Regions from separate parts of the Streptomyces parvus genome, predicted to be linked through region 2. Evidence: riboswitches for the same ligand, from Rfam matches in the RefSeq annotation. Region 2 holds a riboswitch; each other region holds the start of a gene.
What was found. A riboswitch is a leader RNA that binds a small molecule or an ion and turns the genes downstream of it on or off. The one in region 2 is predicted to bind cobalamin.
Positions count from the first base shown of each region.

Region 1: another riboswitch for cobalamin. It lies ahead of RNL97_RS06850 (cobalamin biosynthesis protein); the one in region 2 lies ahead of RNL97_RS11820 (ABC transporter substrate-binding protein).
Region 3: another riboswitch for cobalamin. It lies ahead of RNL97_RS22515 (ribonucleoside-diphosphate reductase subunit alpha); the one in region 2 lies ahead of RNL97_RS11820 (ABC transporter substrate-binding protein).

Region 1 is NZ_CP135079.1:1,273,051-1,276,312, forward strand. Features, by position in the region: gene RNL97_RS06840 (inorganic phosphate transporter) at 1-1,210, shown strand, start outside; gene RNL97_RS06845 (hypothetical protein) at 1,223-1,453, shown strand; cobalamin riboswitch at 1,604-1,735, shown strand; gene RNL97_RS06850 (cobalamin biosynthesis protein) at 1,861-2,841, shown strand; gene RNL97_RS06855 (cobyric acid synthase) at 2,915-3,262, shown strand, end outside.
Region 2 is NZ_CP135079.1:2,422,247-2,425,508, reverse strand. Features, by position in the region: gene RNL97_RS11830 (amino acid permease) at 1-712, shown strand, start outside; gene RNL97_RS11825 (M67 family metallopeptidase) at 883-1,305, shown strand; cobalamin riboswitch at 1,323-1,513, shown strand; gene RNL97_RS11820 (ABC transporter substrate-binding protein) at 1,552-2,553, shown strand; gene RNL97_RS11815 (FecCD family ABC transporter permease) at 2,550-3,262, shown strand, end outside.
Region 3 is NZ_CP135079.1:4,738,086-4,741,347, forward strand. Features, by position in the region: gene RNL97_RS22515 (ribonucleoside-diphosphate reductase subunit alpha) at 1-1,303, opposite strand, end outside; cobalamin riboswitch at 1,440-1,563, opposite strand; gene RNL97_RS22520 (GNAT family N-acetyltransferase) at 1,628-2,137, opposite strand; gene RNL97_RS22525 (hypothetical protein) at 2,168-2,848, opposite strand; gene RNL97_RS22530 (YbdD/YjiX family protein) at 2,972-3,175, opposite strand; gene RNL97_RS22535 (carbon starvation CstA family protein) at 3,172-3,262, opposite strand, start outside.

The DNA.
Region 1 (3,262 bases), 1.1 Mb from region 2:
TCTCGTGTTCGATTTCACGAACGGTTTCCACGACACCGCCAACGCGATGGCGACCACCATCTCGACCGGCGCACTGAAGCCCAAGACAGCGGTGGCCATGTCCGCCGTTCTCAACCTGATCGGCGCGTTCCTGTCGGTGGAGGTCGCCAAGACGATCTCCGGCGGGATTGTCAACGAGGACGGCCTCAGAACCGAGGTCATCTTCGCGGCGCTCGTCGGCGCCATCCTGTGGAATCTGCTGACCTGGCTGCTGGGGCTGCCTTCCAGCTCCTCCCACGCCCTGTTCGGCGGTCTGATCGGCGCCGCGGTCATGTCGGCCGGCTGGTCCTCGATCAACGGCGGCACCGTCGTCACCAAGGTGCTGCTCCCCGCGATCGCCGCCCCGCTGGTCGCCGGCATCGCCGCGATGCTGGCCACCCGGCTGACGTACCGGATCAACCGGAACGTCACCGACCCGAACCAACTGAAGTCGACCGCCAAGGGCTACCGGGCCGGGCAGATCGCCTCCGCCGGTCTCGTCTCGCTCGCCCACGGCACCAACGACGCCCAGAAGACGATGGGCATCATCACCCTCGCCCTGGTCACCAGCGGTGTCCTGGCCCCCGGTTCCAACCCGCCGCTGTGGGTCATCGTCTCCGCCGGTGTCGCCATCGCGCTCGGCACCTACCTCGGTGGCTGGCGCATCATCCGCACCATGGGCAAGGGCCTGACCGACCTCCGGCCGCCGCAGGGCTTCGCCGCCCAGACCAGTGCGGCGACCGTCATCCTGGCCTCCTCGCACCTCGGCTTCTCGCTCTCCACCACGCAGTCCTGCTCCGGCGCCGTGATGGGCGCGGGCCTCGGCCGCAAGGGCGGCGTGGTCCGCTGGTCCACCGCCACCCGGATGTTCGTCGCCTGGGGTCTGACGCTGCCGGCGGCGGGTCTGGTCGGCGCCGCCGCCGAGTTCCTGACCAAGCAGGGCACGTGGGGCATCGCCGTCACCGCGATCCTGCTCGTCGGCGGCTCCTTCGCGATCTGGCTGGCCTCGCGCCGCCAGCCCGTGGACCACACCAACGTCAACGACGCGGACGGCGACGAGCCCCAGGGCATCGTCACCACGGCCATCGCCGCGGTCCAGCCGCCGCCCGTCGGGGTCCCGGCCGCCGACCTCATCACCACCATCCCGGCCTCGGCTCCCGACGACCCGGCCCGGCCGCCGGCCAAGGTGTAAGGAAAGATCCGCATGAAAATCGACTGGGCAGCTCTCGCCTCCGTCTTCGGTGTCAGCCTCGTGGTCACCGTCGCGCTGGTCGGCCTCTTCACCCTGGGCATCGTCGCCCTCTCCAAGCAGTCCGCGACGGCCGGAGGCAGCGCCTCCGGCGGATCGGTCGCGCTGGCCCGCACCGGTGCGTACGCCTGCTTCGGGCTCTGCGTGGCGGCGGTCTCGTACGGGATCTATCTGATCGTCGCCTGACCCCGTACCCCGCACTCCCCCGGGCCGGACACACCCTCGTGTGTCCGGCCCGATGTGCGTCCGCCCACAGTGGAGCCCCGCAGGTCAACAGCGAGTTGACGGCTGTTCTCGGGGCGTGGTGGACTGCCTGAGCCATTTACGGCGACAGCAGAGGAAGCCGGTGTGAATCCGGCGCGGTCCCGCCACTGTCACCGGGGAGCACTCCCCCACACCGGACGTCACGGCTCGCGGTACGCGGGCTGGAAGGCCGGGGGAACTGCGGATCCGGGAGCCAGGAGACTCTCGTCGCCGGTCACGTCGAACCAGGGCGCGGACCCTGAGTGAGGACCTACGCCATGCCCGGCCGCCGTGCGCCGCTTCCTGTCCCCCTCCGTGTCGGAACGCCTCTTTCCGCGACGGGCTGAGCCGTGCGTGCCGACCGTGTCTTCGCGTACGGCGCCACGGCCGGGCTGATCGCCGACGCGCTGCTCGGCGATCCCCGCCGGGGCCACCCCGTCGCCGGATTCGGCCGCGCCGCGGCGCGGGTCGAGTCCCTGTTGTGGCGCGACGACCGCGGCCGGGGCGCGCTGCACACCCTGGTGTGCGCCGGAGGCGCCGTGGGGGCCGCCGCGCTGACCGCCCGCGCCGTAGGGGGACGCCCCGCGCTCGCCGTCACGCTGACCGCCGCCACCGTCTGGTCCGTCGTCGGCGGTACGTCGCTGGGCCGGGAGGCCCGCGCCATCGGGGGCGCGCTGGCCGCCGGGGACCTGGAGGTGGCCCGGGAGCGGCTGCCGCATCTGTGCGGGCGCGATCCGCACGCGCTGGACGGGCCGGGGATCGCCCGCGCGGTCGTGGAGTCGGTCGCCGAGAACACCTCGGACGCCGTCGTCGGTGCGCTGGTGTGGGGGGCGATCGGCGGAGTGCCGGGGCTGGTCGGGTTCCGGGCGGTGAACACGCTGGACGCGATGGTCGGCCACAAGTCGCCCCGCCACCGCCGCTACGGCTGGGCCTCGGCCCGCCTGGACGACGTGGCCGGCTGGCCGGGCGCCCGGCTGACGGCCGCGCTGGCCGTGGTCGGCGGCGGGCGGCCCGCGGAGGCCGTACGCGCCTGGAGGGCGGACGCGCACCGCCACCCGAGTCCGAACGCGGGACCCGTGGAGGCCGCGTTCGCGGGGGCGCTCGGCGTAAGGCTGGGCGGCACGCTCGCGTACGCGGGGCGCGTCGAGCACCGGCCGGTGCTGAACGGGGCGGCCGGGCGGGACGTGCGGGGCGCGGACATCGAGCGCGCGGTGCGGTTGTCGCGCCGGGTGAGCGCGCTGGCCCTGGGGGTGTGCGTGGCGGGCCGGTTGGCTGCGGGCCGCCTGGCCGCGCGGCGGTCGGTCGCGGGGCGGAAGCGGGGTCGGGCATGAGCGGTACGGCAGGGAACGGTATAGCGGGGAGCAGTACGGCACGGTCGCGTGCGGTACGGGAACGGGGGCGGGCATGAGGGGCGGCGGGCTGCTGGTCGCGGGAACGACCTCGGACGCGGGCAAGAGCGTCGTCACGGCGGGCATCTGCCGCTGGCTGGTGCGCCGGGGCGTGAAGGTCGCGCCGTTCAAGGCGCAGAACATGTCCCTCAACTCCTTCGTGACCCGCGAGGGTGCGGAGATCGGGCGGGCCCAGGCGATGCAGGCGCAGGCCGCCCGGGTGGAGCCGACGGCCCTGATGAACCCGGTGCTGCTGAAGCCCGGCAGCGACCGGTCCAGCCAGGTCGTCCTGATGGGGAAGCCGGTCGGCGAGATGAGCGCCCGCGGGTACCACGGAGGCCGTCAGGAGGCGCTGCTCGGCACG
Region 2 (3,262 bases):
CAAGGACCCCGAGACCGTGCTGCCCAAGGCCATCAACACCGTGCCGTGGCGCATCGCCGTCTTCTACGTCGGCGCGCTGATCATGATCCTCTCGGTCGTGCCGTGGTCCACCTTCAAGCCCGGCGTCTCCCCGTTCGTGAAGGCCTTCGAGGAGATGGGGCTCGGCGTCGGCGCCGCCATCGTCAACTTCGTCGTCCTCACCGCGGCGCTCTCCTCCTGCAACTCCGGCATGTACTCCACCGGCCGCATGCTCCGCGACCTCGCCCTCAACGGCCAGGGGCCCCGCGCCTTCACCAAGCTGACGAAGAACGGCCTGCCGCTGGTGGGGACCACGTTCTCCGCCGCCCTGATGCTCGTCGGCGTCTGGATCAACTACCAGTGGCCGGGCGAGGCGTTCAACTACGTCGTCTCCTTCGCGACCATCTCCGGCATGTGGGCCTGGATCATGATCCTGGTCAGCCAGATCCGCTACCGCCGCAAGGCCGACGCCGGTCTCCTGCCGCAGTCCTCGTTCAAGGCCCCGGGCGCCCCGTTCACCAGCTGGTTCGCGCTCTGCTTCATCGGCATGGTCATCGTGATGATGGCGATCGACAAGGACGCCCGGATCTCGCTCTACTGCGCACCCCTGTGGGCGCTCATCCTCTTCGTCTCCTACCGGGTGCTCCGGTCGCGCGCCACGGAGCCGGAGAAGGCCACGACCGAGACCCGCTGACCCGGAGGGCCGGGGCCCGCCCCGGGAGCCTCACCGACCCCGAGGGCGGGCCCCACGACCACCCTCCTCCCGGACCGCCCCGACCGCCCCAAAGGCCGACGGCGTCCAGCATGCGGCCCTCCGCGTACCACCCACCGGTACGCGGGGGGCCGCCTGCTTATCCTGGCGCCATGCTGACCATCACCCAGACGCTCTACGACCAGATCGTCGCCCACTCCCGCGCCGACCACCCCGACGAGGCGTGCGGAGTGGTCGCGGGCCCGGCCGGGACGGACCGCCCCGAGCGCTTCATCCCGATGCTCAACGCCGCCCGCTCGCCCACGTTCTACGAGTTCGACTCCGCCGACCTCCTCAAGCTCTACCGCGAGATGGACGACCGCGACGAGGAACCCGTGATCGTCTACCACTCGCACACGGCGACCGAGGCCTACCCCTCCCGCACCGACGTCACGTACGCCAACGAGCCCGGCGCCCACTACGTCCTGGTCTCCACCGCCGACACCGACGGCTCGGGCCCCTTCCAGTTCCGCTCGTACCGCATCGTGGACGGCGAGATCACCGAGGAAGACGTCCAGGTCGTCGACGCGTACTGAGCCCCAGGTGCCGCGCGGAGCCGCCGAACCGGTCTGGCACACTGCACCCGAACCCATCAAGGCGGCAGGAACCAGGAAGCCGGTGCGAATCCGGCACGGTCCCGCCACTGTGACCGGGCCCCCTCCCACGCGGACGCGTCCCCGACAGGACGCACCGCACCGGAGGGCGGCCCGGAAGCCAGGAACTGGCCGGCCGCCTTCTCGCATCGACCAGGGGACGCGGAAATCCCCCGGAGAGGCCCCGCCATGACCTGGCGCACCCCCGCGCTCATAGCCGCCGTGCTGCTCCCGCTCGCCCTCACCGCCTGCTCCGCCTCGGAGAACGCCGACGCCGAGCCCGAGGCCGCGGCCACCAGCGAAGGATTCCCGTACACCGTCGAGAACTGCGGTGTCACCACCACGTACAAGGCCCCGCCGAAGCGCGTGGTCACCATGAACCAGCACGTCACCGAGATCATGCTGGAACTGGGCCTGGAGAAGTCCCTCGTCGGAACCGCCTACCTCGACGACCAGGTCCTGCCGAAGTACGCGAAGGACTACGCCTCCGTCCCCGTCCTCGCCAAGGAGTACCCCTCCTACGAGCAGGTCCTCGCCGCGAACCCCGACTTCGTCTACGGCGGCTACGCCAGCGCCTTCACCGCCGGTGACGGCCGCGGCCGCGAGGCGTTCAAGAAGGCCGGCATCGAGACCCGCCTCAACACCGAGAGCTGCACCAAGGACGACCAGCCCATGGACACCCTCTACGAGGAGATCCGCGAGGTCGGCCGCACCTTCGGCGTCAGCGACCGCGCCGAGGCATGGATCGACCAGGCCAAGGCCGACACCTCGGCCACCGCGAAGAAGCTGGCCGGCCTGAAGCCCCTCTCCGTCTTCGTCTACGACAGCGGCGACAAGACCGCCTTCACCGCGGGCGGCGAGGGCATCGGCAACGAGCTGATCGAACGGGCCGGCGGCACCAACGTCTTCGCCGACCTCGACAAGCCCTTCGGCGACGCCTCCTGGGAGAACGTCGTCGACCGCAGGCCCGAAGTCATCGTGATCTACGACTACGGGGCCACCACCGTCGAACAGAAGAAGAAGCGCCTCCTCACCGACCCGGCCCTCGCCGGCGTCCCCGCCGTCAAGAACCAGCGCTTCGCCGTCATGCCGCTCTCCGACGCGGTACTCGGCGTCCGCGTCCCCGCCGCCGTCGACAAGCTCGCGGCCCAGCTCCACCCGGAGGCGGGCAAGGCGGCCACCACCCCGTGACCTGCCGCGCCTCCGCCCCGCGGCGGCCGCTCGGTTACGTCCTGGTGCTCGGCGGCCTCGCCGCGCTCCTGGCCGTGACCGTGCTGGCCGCCCTCGCCCTCGGCTCCGTCCGCATCCCGCCCGGCCAGGTACTCGACATCCTGACCGGGCGGGCGGAGGCGAGCCCGTTCCGCACGATCGTCCTGGACGTGCGGCTGCCCCGGGTCCTGCTCGGCATCCTCGTCGGCGCCGGACTCGCCGTCATCGGCACCGTCCTCCAGGCCCTCGTACGCAACCAGCTCGCCGACCCGTTCCTCCTCGGCGTCTCCTCCGGAGCCTCCACGGGCGCGGTCCTGGTCATCGTCCTCGGTATCGGCGCGTCGCTCGCCACCACCGTCACGATCCCCGCCGCCGCCTTCGCCGGCGCCCTGCTCTCCCTGCTGCTCGTCTACACCCTGGCGCGCGGCGGGGGCGGCATCACGACCAACCGCCTCGTCCTCGCCGGCGTCGCCGTCTCCTACGTCCTCTCCGCCCTGACCAGCCTGATCCTGGTCACCTCCGCCCGCGCCGACCACCTCCAGGAAGTCCTCTACTGGACCCTCGGCGGCCTCGGCGCCGCCCGCTGGGACATGCTCGCGCTCCCCGCGACCACCCTGGTCGCGGGCACGGCGGTCCTCCTCACCCTGGCCCGCCCGCTCGACCTGCTCCTGGTGGGGGAGGAGGGCGCGAC
Region 3 (3,262 bases), 2.3 Mb from region 2:
TGGCGGTCCGGTTGGAGGCGTCCTTGAACGTCATCCAGCCCTGGCCGGTCTGCGCGAGGGTCCGCATCATCCGGCCGTACAGCTCGCGCGCCGGCATCGTCTTGCGGGCCAGGCCCTCGGCCTCGGCGGCGCGGTAGGCGGCGTCGAACGCGTCGCCCCACAGGTCGACCAGCTCGGGCACGTCCGCCGGGGAGAACAGCGACCACTCGGTGTCCGCGTCGACCCGGCGCATGAACTCGTCCGGGATCCAGTGGGCCAGGTTCAGGTTGTGCGTACGCCGCTGGTCCTCACCGGTGTTGTCGCGGAGCTCCAGGAACTCCTCGATGTCCGCGTGCCAGGTCTCCAGGTAGACCGCCGCGGCGCCCTTGCGCCGGCCGCCCTGGTTCACCGCAGCCACGGAGGCGTCCAGCGTCTTGAGGAACGGCACGATGCCGTTGGAGTGCCCGTTGGTGCCCCGGATCAGCGAACCCCGGGCGCGGATGCGGGAGTACGACAGGCCGATGCCGCCCGCGTGCTTCGAGAGCCGCGCCACCTGGTGGTAGCGGTCGTAGATCGAGTCCAGCTCGTCCTTCGGCGAGTCCAGCAGATAGCAGGAGGACATCTGCGGGTGCCGCGTACCGGAGTTGAAGAGGGTGGGTGAGGAGGGGAGGTAGTCCAGCTTGCTCATCAGCCCGTAGAGCGCGGCGACCTCGTCCAGCGCCCGAGCCGACTCGTCCTCGGCGAGGCCCGCGGCCACCCGCAGCATGAAGTGCTGCGGGGTCTCGATGACCTGGCGGGTGATCGGGTGGCGCAGCAGGTAGCGGCTGTGCAGCGTACGGAGACCGAAGTAGCCGAAGCGGTCGTCCGCGCCCTCGGCCAGCGTCCGCTCCACCAGCTCGTCCAGCGCCTTCGCGTGCAGCTCGACGAAGGCGGCGGTGCGGTCGGCGATCAGGCCCTCGCGGTGGCCCACGGCGACCGAGGCGGAGAAGTGCGTGGCGCCCTGGCCCGCCGCCTCGTCCGCGATCGTGCGGGTCAGCAGCCGGGCGGCCAGCCGGGAGTACGCCGGGTCCTCGGAGATCAGCCCCGCGGCGGCCTCGGTGGCCAGCGAGCGCAGCTCGGCCTCGTCGGAGCGGGCGTTGCGCCCGCGCAGGGCTGCGGCGGCGACCCGGCCGGGGTCGGTGTCGGGAAGATCGACGGTGAGGTCGGTCAGGGTCCGCAGCAGGGCGGTCCCGGGTCCGTCGTCGGAGGCTTTCCCGGCCGTGGTGGACGCTGCGGACACGGCGGATTCGGTGGCTGAAACCGGATCGGCGGGCGCGATGGTCACTGGGCTTTCCCTCGCTCGGCTGGGGCCGGCGGAAGGAGGGGGAGCCGGGCAGCGCGAAACCCGGGGCGGGGCAGCACTGCTGACGGCGTCCACCGGCCTGTCCGCGAGGCCCGGACGTCTGGCGTCCGGTTCGGTCGAGCCGGACGCGCTGTCGGCAGGTCTTCGGACTTGAAGGTGCGCAAAAGCGCACTGATCACACCGTTGCGGGACAGTTCCGGATTCGCACCGGATTCCCCTGCGGCGACAGCGAAGTCGAGCATACATGTGGGGGCCGCCGGATGAAGCGGCCCCCACATGTTGTGTCGCGACGATTCGGCGCGCCCCTCAGGAGGGAGCCTCCAGCTCCAGCCGGAAGGTCATGAGCCCTAGTCCCGGCACCGGTTCCCAGTCCCGTTCGGGGGTCCGTACGAAGCCGAGCCGACGGTAGATCCTCTGGGCTGCGAGCATGGCCGGCTGTGTCGACAGCACCAGAGCCCGCACGCCGTCGGTGGCCCGTGCGCGCTCGACGCACGCCCGCACGAGGGCCTCTCCCACCCCCCGTCCGCGCCCCTCGCGGGCCACGGCCAGCATCCGGAATTCGGCCTCGTCCGGACCGGCGATGTCGCGCCACGGGGTGCCCGGTGCGGCATACGTCACACCGCCGAGCACCGCCCCGTCCGCGTCGAGCGCGACGAGGACCTCGGCCTCGGCCGCGCGCTGTCCGACCGCCCGCAGCTTGAGCAGATACGGGTCCTGCGGGCCGTCCAGCAGACTCTCGCCGAGATACGCCTCGGCGATGATCTCGCCGAGGACGGCGTACTCGCCGGGCTCCGCCGCCCTGATCGTCAGATCCATCAGCCGCTCGCTCCCGCGTCGGTTCCCATGTCAGCCACTCGCTCCCACATCGTTGTTCGGGGCGCCGTCGCCCACCGGCGGCAGGTCCCCCCGCTCGACCGGCTGCTGACCGGCGGCCTCGCCGGGCGGCGGCAGTACCTGGTCCAGCTCGTGGTCGTCGGCGCGGTGGGCGGCCAGGGCTGCCGCCCGCAGCGTCGCCCGGTCCACGTCCTGGCGTGTTCCGCTCAACGTCACGACCAGGTCGCCCTGTTCCCGGGCGTACGCGTGGCCCGACTCCGTGGCCCGGTACCACTGTTCGCCGTCCCGCTCGCAGGTCACCAGGGGCTCCCGGCCGCTGCCCGACGCGGGCCCCTCCGTGCAGTCGGCGCCGGCGTGCGGGAGGCGTTCCACCGACAGCCGGATCTGCCCGCCGTCCGGGTCGGTGTAGACGCTGCCGAACCCGTCCTCGCCGAGCACCCCGACCGACTGGCGGGCCAGGGCGTAACCCGCGGCCTCGGTCACCCACACATGCTCCGCGACGGTCTGCACGGCCCGCGCCCGCGCCTCCAGCTCCGCCCGGCCGGGCGCCGCACCGGCCGAGGAACTCCTGTCCGCCGCCGTCTGCGAGCCGGGCGCCGGCTCGGTGCCGCAGCCTGTCGCCGCCAGGGCCAGGGCCAGCGCCGTGGTCAGAAGGAGGGGCCGGAGCCGGGGCGACCGGGAGCGCGGTGTCATGGGCACATCCTTTCGTACGGTGAGGGGCTCGGCGTCCCGCACGGCCACGCCCGGGGCGGGTCCACGGAAGGGGGCCGCCGCGCCCCTGGACGGGATGCGGCGGCCCCGGTTCGGCCGACGGGCTCAGCAGCAGCGGAAGCCCTCGCGGGGATCCGCCTCGCGGGCGTCCGTGCGGCTGCGTTCGAAGGCGCGACGGGTCATCACCGGCGCGTCCGGATCGTGCGTCCTGGCGTGCGCCACATAGCGGTCGTACGCGGACTCACCGGTCAGCTCACGGACGTACCAGCGGATCCGTCCGGCCACCCGTCGTACGTCCGCGAGCGTCATGTCCGGCTCCCCGTCTCCGCCGGCTCCTTGCGGATGCCGCCCTCGGGTCCGACGCCGGCGGCGGCCAGTTCGGCCTTCTCCTCCTTG